Regions from separate parts of the Mycobacterium colombiense CECT 3035 genome, predicted to be linked through region 2. Evidence: riboswitches for the same ligand, from Rfam matches in the RefSeq annotation. Region 2 holds a riboswitch; the other holds the start of a gene.
The links. A riboswitch is a leader RNA that binds a small molecule or an ion and turns the genes downstream of it on or off. The one in region 2 is predicted to bind magnesium.

Region 1 (6,073 bases), 2.1 Mb from region 2:
CCTGATCCCGCGTGCCCGCCTCTAGGCTGGCTTGCTGAACTCAACAGGAGGGGCAGCGACGTATCGGCATCAACCATGGCGCCGGGCGAGATGGTAGTTACGGCGCGCTGACGGAAAGCACCGAGCCGGGCGGGTCTCGTCCCGCACCGGCTCGTGGTACTCGGCCCCGATGGGTCGCCCCGGTGCGCCGCGTCGGTCGGCTGGCGATCTGGGACCGGCCGGAGCGGGCCAGCGGAATCCCGGCGCTCGACGGATTGCGCGCGATCGCCGTTGCGCTGGTGCTCATCGGGCACGGCGGCATCCCCGGCGTCAGCGGCGGATTCATCGGCGTCGACGTCTTTTTCGTCCTCAGTGGATTCCTGATCACCTCGCTGCTGCTGGACGAGCTGGGACGGACGGGCCGTATCGAGCTGACCGGCTTCTGGATCCGGCGCGCCCGGCGACTCCTGCCCGCGCTGGTGCTGATGGTCCTCACCGTGGCGGCGGCCCGCCAGCTGCTGCCCGACCGGTCGCTGACCGGGCTGCGCGACGACGCCATCGCGGCCTTCGTGTGGATGGCGAACTGGCGGTTCGTCGCCCAGAAAACCGACTACTTCACCCAGGGCGCACCGCCCTCGCCGCTGCAGCACACCTGGTCGCTCGGGGTGGAGGAGCAGTACTACTTCATCTGGCCGGTGCTGCTCATCGCGGTCACCCTGCTGCTCGCCGCCCGCGCCAGGCGCCGCTCGACCCGGGCCACCGTCGGCGGTGTGCGGTTCGCCACGTTCCTGATCGCCACGGTCGGCGCGCTGGCCTCCGCGGCCCTGGCCATCGTCATGGCGTCGGACGGCACCCGCGACCGGATCTACTTCGGCACCGACACCCGCGCGCAGGCGTTGCTGGTCGGCGCCGCGTCGGCCGCGCTGCTGGTGCGGGACTGGCCGTCGATGAACCGCGGCTGGTGCATGATCCGCACCCGGTGGGGTCGCCGGGTCGCGCGCGTGCTGCCGCTGCTGGGGCTGGCGGGACTGGCGGCGGCGACGCACTACGCCAACGGCGCCAGCGGCGAATTCCGGCACGGCCTGCTGATCGGGGTCGCGATCGCGGCGGTGATCGTGATCGCACCCGTCGCCCTGGAGCAGCGCGGCCTCGTCGCCCGCGCGCTCGCGTTGCGCCCGCTGGTGTGGCTGGGAACCATCTCCTACGGCGTCTACCTGTGGCACTGGCCAATCTTCTTGGCGCTCAACGGCGAACACACCGGGTGGTCCGGGCTGCCGTTGTTCGCCGCCCGGTGCGGCGCCACGCTGGTGGCGGCCGGCGCGTCCTATTGGCTGCTCGAACAACCCGTCCGGCGCTGGCGGCCGGCACGGGTGCCGCTGCTGCCGCTGGCCGCCGCGACCGTGGCCAGCGCCGCCGCGGTGACGCTGCTGGTGATCCCGGTCGGCACCGGGCCGGCCCTGCGCGAGGCCGGCCTACCGCCCGGCGTCTCGGCGGTCGCGGCGGTCTCGCCGTCGCCGCCCGGTGCCGGCCGGCCGCGAGATGCCAACCGGCCGTTCACCGTTTCGGTGTTCGGCGATTCGATCGGCTGGACCTGGATGCACTACCTGCCGCCGACACCAGGATTCACGTTCCTCGACCACACCGTGATCGGATGCAGCCTGGTGCGCGGCACGCCGTACCGCTACATCGGCCAGACCCTCGAGCAGCGATCCGAATGCGACGGCTGGCCGATTCGCTGGTCGAGACAGGTCAGCCAGGATCAGCCGGACGTCGCGTTGCTCGTCATCGGCCGCTGGGAAACGGTCGACCGGGTCAACGAGGGCCAGTGGACCCACATCGGCGACCCGACCTTCGACGCGTACCTCAACGGCGAGCTCGAACGGGCGCTGACCATCGTCGGCGGCACCGGTGTCCACGTGGTGGTCGCGACCGTCCCCTACAGCCGGGGCGGTGAAAAGCCGGACGGCCGGCTCTATCCCGAGGACCAGCCGGATCGCGTCAACCTGTGGAACACCATGTTGCGCAAGACCGTCAGCCACCACCCGAACGTGGCGATCCTCGACCTGAACAAGAAGCTGTGCCCCGACGGCGTCTACACCGCCAAGGTCGACGGCATCAAGGTGCGCAGCGACGGCGTCCACCTCACCCCCGAAGGGGTGAAGTGGCTCACGCCGTGGCTGGAGGAATCGCTGAGGTAGCCCTAACCGCCTGTGCGGCAGCTGATCTCCATGCTGTCGCTGTCGCGAACCTGGAAGTTGAAGCTCACGTAGCCGTTCTCGGGGTTGCGCACCCGGTCCAGATAGGGCGCCATGTCGGCCGAGCTGGCGTTGTCGGCGATGACCAGCACGCCGGGTGACAGGCGCGGTTCCAGCAGCTCGAGCACGGGTAGGTACAGGTCCTTCCAGCCGTCGAGCAAGACGAAATCGACCGGCCCCGCCACGTCCGACAGCGTGGACAGCGCGTCGCCCTCCAGGATGGTGATGACGTCGTTCAGGCCGGTCTCGGCGAACGTCTGCTTGGCCGCGGCGATCTTCGTCTCGCTGAGTTCGGTGGTCACCACCCGGCCGGCGCCGTTGTCGCGTACCGCGGCGGCCAGGTGCACCGCGGAAATGCCGAACGACATGCCGAATTCGACGATGGTCGCCGGGCGGGTGGCGCGCACCAGTGAATACAGCAGCCGGCCTGCTTCCGGCGTCACCGGGATGTAGAACTCGCTCATCGCCTCGGCCCGCTCCTGCGCGGTCATCGGCCGATCGAACGTTCCGCGCCGCTCGCGCAGCAGTGACATCTGGTTTTTCGACTCGGCGTACATGCGCTCGAGCGTCGCGGCGACCCGGGGATCCTGCAGCGTTGTGGTCATGGCATCGAGCCTAGGCGGGCCGCCTGGCCGGGCGCTGGGAGTGCGGGGCGGGGCGTCAAGGATGCGTTAAGCGTTTGACGCGCCCGCAACCGCGGTGTCACTATGGACCCCGCAAGCACCTCGGTAGGTGAGGCGTCTGCATGGATACAGGCCACTGACCCCGAACGTCGAGAGACGCCCCGGGTCAGGACAGCTCTTCCCGGACCCAAGGGTTGAGCCCAAGTGGCTTCCGGAGACCATCGGTGGCGTCCGGATACGCCGTGCAGTGCCGAAGCTCCGACGAGAGGGGTGCGACCCGCGGCATGTGTCGCGGGTCATTCCTGCCTCTTTCGTTCAGGTGAATGTGGTGACACCCGCGTGTGTCTTGGCCGTGAGGAGGTGAGGGCGAGATGAGTCCCGGCGATAGTCCCTATCCGAAATCCGTCTTGTCCCGATCCGGTTCCGGCGTTTCTTTCACCGCCTGACCTCTCCTGTGCTGTGCGGCTGACAGGCCGTGCCGATGCCGATCGGGCCTCCGTCAGGAGAAGAAGCTCATGGCTTTTGTTATCACGCACCGTTTTTCCACCGCCTCCCGGCTGCGCGGCCGCTCGATGCTGCGCGCAGGCCGGTTGTTGGCCAACAGGTTTCACCTGCAGGCGAGCCTGACCCCGCAGGAGCGGGCCAACCTGTACGTGTCCAGGATGCCAATCGCGATGGTCACCGCGTCGCTGGGTGGCCACGCTTCGGGCTCGGACAGCAGCCACCGTTGATCCACGCCCTCGGCGACGGGCGGCACGGCGCCGCCCGTCGCCGGGGCGCGTTGAGTGCCGCGACAACCACCGCGTCACCGCGAGGTGAGAAGCGTTCGAGATAGCGAGGATTCGATGACTTCGATCGACACCGGCGGCGGCCGCCGCGACTCGAGGTTCGCCGCCGCGCCGCAAGACGCACGCCGCGAGGCGCAAAGCCCGACGGTGCTGGATTCCGCGCACGTCGGCGACATCGTCGGCGCGTTCGGGCGGATCCGGCGCGACGGGGACGGCGGCTACGGGGCGTTCATTGGACGTTGGCGCCGGCTGCGCACGCTGGCTGTCATCACCGGTCCCGGGTTGATCGTCATGGTGGGCGACAACGACGCCGGTGGCGTCGCGACCTACGCGCAGGCCGGCCAGAACTACGGCATGGGCCTGTTGTGGACGCTGGCACTGCTGATTCCGGTGCTGTACGTCAACCAGGAGATGGTGCTGCGGCTCGGTGCGGTGGCCCGGGTTGGCCACGCGCGCTTGATCTTCGAGCGGTTCGGCAAATTCTGGGGTGCGTTCAGCGTCGGTGATCTGCTGGTCCTGAACGCCTTGACGATCGTGACCGAATTCATCGGCGTCTCACTGGCGCTCGGGTTCCTGGGTTGCCCGAGGATCGTCGCCGTCCCCGCCGCGGCCGTGCTGCTGTTCGCGGTGGTGGCGGGCGGGTCGTTCCGCCGCTGGGAGCGGCTGATGTTCCTGCTGATCGCGGTGAACGTGCTGATTTTCCCGATGGTGTGGCTGGTCCACCCGGCCCCGAAAGCGGCGATGGCGGGCCTGATCCCGCAGTTCCCGGGTGGGCTCAACTCGACGGTGCTGCTGCTGGTGGTCGCGATCGTGGGCACCACGGTCGCGCCGTGGCAGCTGTTCTTCCAGCAGTCCAATGTGGTGGACAAGCGCATCACCGCCCGCTGGATCCCTTACGGCCGAGCGGATTTGGCGATCGGGATCGTCGTGGTCATGGTCGGCGCGACCGCGTTGATGGCCGTGGCGGCGTTCGGGTTGACCGGCACGGCCGATGCGGGTCACTTCACCGACGCGGGCGCGGTCGCCTCGGGACTGGCGAAGCACTCGGGCGGCGCGCTCGGCGTGCTGTTCGCGATCATCCTGCTGGACGCGTCGCTGATCGGCGCCAACGCCGTAGGCCTGGCGACCACCTATGCGGTCGGCGATGCGATGGGCAAGCGGCACTCGTTGCATTGGAAGATCAGCGAGGCCCCGCTGTTCTACGGTGGCTACGCGATACTGCTCGGGGTTTCGGCGGCGGTCTCCTTCAGCCCCGACCACATCCTGGGCCTGGTGACGCAGGGCGTCCAGGCGCTCGCCGGCGTTCTGCTTCCCTCGGCCACCGTCTTTCTGGTGCTGCTGTGCAACGACCGGGCGGTCCTGGGACCGTGGGTGAACACCGTGCGGCAGAACATCATTGCGTGGACCATCGTGTGGTGTCTGGTGCTGCTGTCGCTGGCGTTGACGGCCGCGACATTCTTCCCGGACCTGTCCACCGCCACGCTCGAGGAGGGCCTTGCCGGCGGAGCGGTGCTCGGCGTCGTCGTCGGCGCGGTGCTGATCATCGCCGGCCGGCGGCGCCGCAACCTGACCGATGCCGAAGCCATCGTGCGGACGCTCGGCGGCGGCCTGGATCCGGAGGAGGTCGACGAACTCGACGAGGCCTCGTCGCTGACGCGTGCCGAGCGGCGGGCGGTACGTCTCCAGGACCGGGCCGGCTGGCAGACCCCCAACCTCGCGTTGCTCGATCGGCCGGCGATGTCGCCGATGCGCAGGGCGGGGCTGTTCACCCTGCGGGGCTACCTGGTGGTGGCCGTCGCCTTCGTCATCATCAAGATCGTGCAGGCCGGCGTGGTCGGGCCGGCCGCCTCATTGTGAGTTAGTGGGCAGCAGAACGATTTTCCCGTGGGTGTGCCGCTGCTCGAGCTCGGCATACGCGTCGGCCACCCGGTCCAGCGGGTACGTCGCGGCGATGTCGAACTCGACGGCGCCGGAAACGATCAGGTCGGCCATCTCGGCGAGCACCTCGGGCGTCGAGGCCTCCATGCTGCCCTCGGTCTTGGCGCCCACTTCGCCCGCCTTCTGGAACGAGATGATGGTGTCGATCCGCTCGGGCGCCACGCCGAGATCGACGGCGAGCTGGACGTAGTCCGGGCCGAACAGGTCGATGAATGCGTCGATGCCATCGGGCGCCGCCTCGCGCAGCCGCCCGGCCAGCCCGTCACCGTAGGCGATCGGAATGACGCCGTGCGCGCGCAGCCAGTCGGCGTTGCCCGGCCCGGCGATGCCGAGCACCCGCGCCTCGCGCAGCACCAGCAGCTGCACGACCAGGCTGCCCACCCCACCCGCGGCGGCCGACACGGCGACCGTCTCACCCGGTTGCGGCGCGACGGCACGGACGGCCGCGTAGGCGGTCGCCCCGACGACGTACAGCGAACCCGCTGCCTCC
Region 2 (6,073 bases):
ATCCCTCGTCGAAGGACAGCTGCTCGACCACGGGCACCACGGCGCGGATGGTGTCGAAGACGCGCCTGCTGGCCAGCCCGTACACCACGCCGCGCGGCGGCAGCACCACCGCGCTCACGCCGACCAGCCGGCGCGCCTGGTGCATGGGCATGGCCGAGCGCGCCCCGAACACGCGCGCCTCGTAGCTGGCCCCGGCCACCACGCCGCGCCCGCCCACGCCACCGACCAGCACCGGGCGTCCGCGCAGCGTCGGGCGGGTGAGTTGCTCGACGGAGGCGAAGAACGCGTCCATGTCCAGGTGCAGCACCCACCGCGACTCCACACGATCGATGCTAGGGCCCGCGCGAAGGGCCAGTTGGACTAACGTTTTGTCATGGCCATGAAGCTGGCGCCCCGCCGGATCCGCAGCTCGCGGCGCCCGGCCGGGGCGGTCGGGGTCCGCCGATGAGCACCGGGGCCGGCGACGCGGCCGTTTCGCCCGGGGATGCGCCTCCCGCGAAGCGGTGGGCGCGGCTGCGCCACCAATGGGACCAGCGCCTGCAACCCGGCGAGCAGGCCACGGTGCTGGCGTGGGTGTCGTTCACCCTGACCTTCGCGGGGCTGCGGGGCCTCACCCACTGGATCCGCGCCGGCCACGGACCTTCCGGTGGCGGAATGTCGTTGGGCGGCAAGCACTTCCACCACTACAACATCGGCATCGGGATGCTGGCGACCGTGGCGGGAGTGGGGCTGCGCGGAACCGACAAGCAGCGGCGGCATCCCGCGGCGGCGGTGGCCTATGGTGCCGCCAACGCGATGATCGTCGACGAGCTGGCGCTGCTGTTGGACCTCAAGGACGTCTACTGGGCCAAGGAAGGGCGCGAGAGCGTGGACGTCGCGGTCGGCCTGATCGCGACCGGGGCGACGGTGGTGGCGGGCATGCCGTTCTGGCCGCACGCCCACCGGGCGCTGTGGTCGCGCGCCTGACCGGTTCGCGGTTCACGCCTTGGCGATGCTGACCCGCACACCGTCGCCGATCTCGGCGCCATCGACCGGATCGCCGAATTCGAAACTGGTGGCCAGGATTTCGCCCGCGATGAGGTCGCGGTGGGTGCGCGCCCAGTCGGCCCGCTCGCCGGGCACCGCCATCACCACGCTGATGCGGTCGGAGACGTCCAGCCCGGTCGACTTGCGCAGCTCCTGCAGCTCGCGGATCCGGTCCTTGGCCCAGCCTTCGGCCTCCAGTTCCGGGGTCACCGTGCCATCGAGCACCACCAGGCCCGACCCGTCGGGCAGGGCGGCGGTGAATTCCGGGTCCGCCGCGACCAGCCGTGAACTGTATTCCTCGGGTTGCAGCACCGCGGGTCCGGCGGTCAGCGTGCCGTCCGCATTGACGACGCCCTCCCCCGCCTTGACCGCCTTGATGGCGGCCTGCACGTCCTTGCCCAGCCGCGGCCCGGCCACCCGCGCGTTGACGGTGAGCTCGAAGCGGCCGTAGGTGTCGATCGCGTCGGTCAGCTCGACGCTCTTGACGTTCAGCTCGTCGGCGATCAGGTCGGCGAAGGGCGCCAATCGCTGTGGATTCTCCACCGCCACAGTCAGTTTAGGCAGCGGCAGCCGTACCCGCAGCTTCTTGGCCTTGCGCAACGAGGACGCGGCCGAGCAGACGTCGCGGACCTGATCCATCGCGGCGACCAGGTCCGGGTCGGCGGGCACGTCGCCGGGTGCCGGCCAATCGGTGAGATGCACCGACCGCTGCGACGTCAGGCCGCGCCAGACGATCTCGGTCACGGACGGAAGCAGCGGCGCGGCCAGCCGCGCGGTGACCTCCAGCACGGTGTGCAGGGTGTCGATGGCGTCGACGTCTTCCTCCCAGAACCGCGAACGCGACCGTCGCACATACCAGTTCGTCAGCGCCTCGGTGAACTGGCGCAGCTGCTCGCAGGCCCGGGAGATGTCGCAGGTGTCCATCTCGTGGGTCAGCTCGTCGCGCAGCTCGGCGAGCTTGGCCAGGATGTAGCGGTCCAGCACCTGTGTCGAATCGGTGCGCCAGGTACCGACTTTGGGCGCGTAGAGGGCCAGGAAGCTGTAGGCGTTCCAGAACGGCAGCAGCACCTGGCGCACACCCTCGCGGATGCCCTGCTCGGTGACGATCAGATTGCCGCCGCGCAGGATCGGCGAGGCCATCAGGAACCAGCGCATGGCGTCGGAGCCGTCACGGTCGAACACCTCGGACACATCGGGATAGTTGCGCAGCGACTTGCTCATCTTCTGGCCGTCGGAGCCCAGCACGATGCCGTGTGCCACACAGGTTTTGAAGGCGGGACGGTCGAACAGCGCGGTGGCCAGCACGTGCAGGGTGTAGAACCAGCCGCGGGTCTGCCCGATGTACTCGACGATGAAGTCGCCGGGGTAGTGGCTGTCGAACCACTCTTCGTTCTCGAACGGGAAGTGCACCTGGGCATAGGGCATGGACCCCGAGTCGAACCACACGTCGAGCACGTCGGGGATGCGCCGCATCGTGCTGCGGCCGGTGGGGTCGTCGGGGTTGGGCCGGGTCAGCTCGTCGATGAACGGCCGGTGCAGGTTGGTGGGCCGCACCCCGAAGTCGCGTTCGAGTTCGTCGAGGCTGCCGTAGGCGTCGACCCGCGGGTACGCCGGGTCGTCGGACTTCCACACCGGAATCGGGGTGCCCCAGTAGCGGTTTCGGGATATCGACCAGTCGCGGGCGCCGGCCAGCCACTTGCCGAACTGGCCGTCCTTGACGTGCTCGGGGTACCAGGTGATCTGCTGGTTGAGTTCGACCATGCGGTCCCGGAACTCGGTGACCGCGACGAACCACGACGACACCGCCCGGTAGATCAGCGGGTTACGGCAGCGCCAGCAGTGCGGGTAGGGGTGCTCGTAGGTTTCGTGGCGCAGCAGCACGGCGCCGTTGGCCGCGGCGGGACCGCTGCCGTTCTTCAGGTCGCGGATGATGTGCGGGTTGGCGTCAAAGACGTGCTGCCCCTGGTAATCCGGGACCGTGGCGTCGAAGCGCCCCTTGGAATCGACGGGCGTGACCGGGGTGATGCCGACCTTGTCGGTGGTCGCCATGTCGTCCTCGCCGTAGGCCGGCGCCATGTGCACGATGCCGGTACCGTCCTCGGTGGTGACGAACTCACCGGGCAGCACCTGAAATGCGTTGGCCCTGCCCGGTTCCGGATCCATGAAATACGGGAACGGCGGCAGGTAGCGCATACCGAGCAGGTCGGCCCCGCGGTAGGTGGCCAGGATCTCGGGCTCTTCGCGCAACTCGCGCGCGTAGGCGGTCAGCCGCGGCTCCGCGAGGACGAAGCGCTTGCCGTCGGCCTCGACCTCGACGTAGGTCACCTCGGGGTTGACGGCGACGGCGAGGTTGGACGGCAGGGTCCACGGCGTCGTCGTCCATACCAGCAGGTGCGCCCCGTCCAGCGGGCCACCGACCACCCTGAAGCCCACCGTCAGGGCGGGGTCCTGGCGGCTCTGGTACACGTCGTCGTCCATCCGCAATTCGTGGTTGGACAGCGGGGTCTCGTCGCGCCAGCAGTAGGGCAACACCCGGTAGCCCTCATACGCCAGGCCCTTGTCCCAGAGCTGTTTGAACGCCCAGATCACCGACTCCATGTAGGGCAGGTCCAGCGTCTTGTAGTCGGTGTCGAAGTCGACCCAGCGCGCCTGGCGGGTGACGTAGGCCTGCCACTCGTCGGTGTAGCGCAGCACCGAGGCCCGGCAGGCGTCGTTGAACGCGGCGATGCCCATGTCGTCGATCTGCGACTTGTCGGTGATGCCCAGCTGGCGCTCGACTTCGAGTTCGGCGGGCAGCCCGTGGGTGTCCCAGCCGAAGCGGCGCTCCACCTTGTAGCCGCGCATGGTGCGGTAGCGCGGGACGATGTCCTTGACGTAGCCGGTGAGCAGGTGGCCGTAGTGCGGCAGCCCGTTGGCGAACGGCGGCCCGTCGTAGAACACGTATTCCGGCGCGCCGTCGCGGCGGGCGATGCTGGCCCGGAAGGTGTCGTCGCGGGCCCAGTAGTCGAGCACCTCGAGCTCGAGCGCCGGGAAGTCGGGCGCCCCGCCGGCCGGCTTGGGGTACGTGTTGACGTCGACGTTGTCGGTCACGATGCGCGTTGTCTCCTGTGCCACGGTGCAAACCGGGGACGACGACGCGCTGGCTGCGCGAGCGCCGCGGTACCACCCCGCTTGCCGCGCTTTCGCGTGGCCACTCGATGAGGGCTGTGACGGGCCTACCCGTTCGGTTCTACTGAGCCAGCACGGCCGTTCTTCCGAAGGCTCCCCGGTGATGGCCGGATCGACGCCAGTAGGTCGATTCTACGAAAACCCGCAAATCCGGGTGTTCGACGTCCATCGAAGTTCGGCTGTCAGGCCCGGACGTCGAGGACGCCGACCCGCCACAGCGCGGCGTACACGTGGCGCAGCGGGACGCTGAGCAGGCGCGCGGCGCCGTCGACCAGCGGGTCGCCACCGGCGCCGAACGGTGCGTGGTCGGACCGGCGGGCCTTGGCCACCGGAGCCGGGGCGGGCGCCGGGATCGTGTCGGTGTCGCGCACCACGGTGAGCGTGGGGGCGGGAGCTACGGTGAGCACTTCGTCGTAGAAAGCTGCGGTCATCATCGCCTCCTAGAGGGGAGATCTAACGGGGACTGATCGGACTGGTGTGTCCCATCCCGTGTGATCTCAGAACGCTTGGGCGATAACCACTTAGCGTTGCGACGACTCAGCCGAGAAGGTCGCGCCGGAGACCGGATCGGGACAAAACACAGTTCGGACTTCGGTCCGGACTATCGCTAGAACTCATGTGTCCCTCACCTCCTCGCGGTCACGACGCACGCGCGTGTCGCATGCGATCTATGCGCAGCAAAGGAGCAGAACCCGACGACCGTCGGCGATCCGCACCCCACTCGTCAGAGCTTCGGCACCACACGACGTGTCCGATACCTCGGAAGCCACCTGGGCTCAACCCTTAAGCCGGGAGGAGCTGTCCTGACCCGGGGCGTCTTTCGACGTTCGGGGTCAGTGGCCTGTATTCGTGTAGACGCCTCACCTAACGAGGTGCTTACCCGACCGATGATGCACGACGGCCATGACGCGGTCAAATCCCCGGATGGCGTGTCGACGATTCTGTACGCATTCATTAGGGGCGCACACAGCAATCGGCCAGGTTCACGGCGCTGAGCTGGGCATACGCGCGCCCACCGTCAGGGATCCGTCAATTCCGCGCGGTCCGTTCGGCGCCCCGGATCACTTCTCGACCAGGCCGTCGAGCCGGCCGATGGTGTCGATGAACTCCTCGACCATGTCCAGCACCACCGAGCGGGTGGGGCGCACCCGGTCGAGCGAGCCCACCACCTGCCCGACGAAGTAGGTGGCCAGCTCACGCGCCTTGGCGCCCTGCTGGGCGGCGGCGGAGTTGATGCGCACCTGCGGCTCGGTGATCAGCGCGGTCTGCAACGGCATGCCCAGCGGATCGGGGTTTTCCGGCCGGTCCCACTCGTCGGTCCAGGCCGTGCGCAGCATCCGCGCCGGCTTGCCCGTCATCGAGCGCGAGCGCACCGTGTCCGACGAGGTCGCGGCCAGGAACTTCTCCTTGACCACGGGCACCGTCTCGGCCTCTTCGGTGGTCAGCCACACCGAGCCGCACCACACGCCCTCGGCCCCGAGGGCCAGCGCCGCGGCGATCTGGCGCCCGCGGGCGATGCCGCCGGCGGCGAGCACGGGCACCGGGGCCACGGCGTCGACGACCTCGGGCACCAGGACCATGGTCGCCACCTCGCCGGTGTGACCGCCGGCCTCGGTGCCTTGCGCGACGATCAGGTCGACGCCCGCGGCGGCGTGCCGTTGCGCGTGCCGGGTGGTGCCGGCCAGCGCGGCCACCAGCACGTCCCGGTCGTGCGCGCGTTCGACGAGGTCGGCCGGCGGTGGGCCGAGCGCGCTGGCGATCAGCCGGATGTTGTTGGAGAAGGCGACGTCGAGCAGCGGCTCATAGGTCTTGGGCGAGATGTTCAGGCCACCCAGCGACGCGCGCGGCTCCGCGGCGGCCGCGGTGACGCCGTAGCGGG

Region 1: linked by a shared signal. The riboswitch ahead of B9D87_RS19930 (hypothetical protein) and the one ahead of B9D87_RS03665 (Rv1535 family protein) in region 2 are both predicted to bind magnesium.

Annotation. Positions count from the first base shown of each region.
Region 1 covers NZ_CP020821.1:4,243,439-4,249,511, forward strand. Annotated here, with positions in the region: gene B9D87_RS19920 (acyltransferase family protein) at 183-2,177, shown strand; gene B9D87_RS19925 (O-methyltransferase) at 2,180-2,839, opposite strand; M-box (ykoK) riboswitch at 2,952-3,134, shown strand; gene B9D87_RS19930 (hypothetical protein) at 3,373-3,588, shown strand; gene B9D87_RS19935 (NRAMP family divalent metal transporter) at 3,703-5,502, shown strand; gene B9D87_RS19940 (NADP-dependent oxidoreductase) at 5,494-6,073, opposite strand, start outside.
Region 2 covers NZ_CP020821.1:759,909-765,981, reverse strand. Annotated here, with positions in the region: gene B9D87_RS03680 (DNA polymerase IV) at 1-322, opposite strand, end outside; gene B9D87_RS03675 (hypothetical protein) at 445-966, shown strand; gene ileS (isoleucine--tRNA ligase) at 979-4,116, opposite strand; gene B9D87_RS03665 (Rv1535 family protein) at 4,377-4,625, opposite strand; M-box (ykoK) riboswitch at 4,904-5,073, opposite strand; gene B9D87_RS03660 (NAD(P)H-dependent flavin oxidoreductase) at 5,256-6,073, opposite strand, start outside.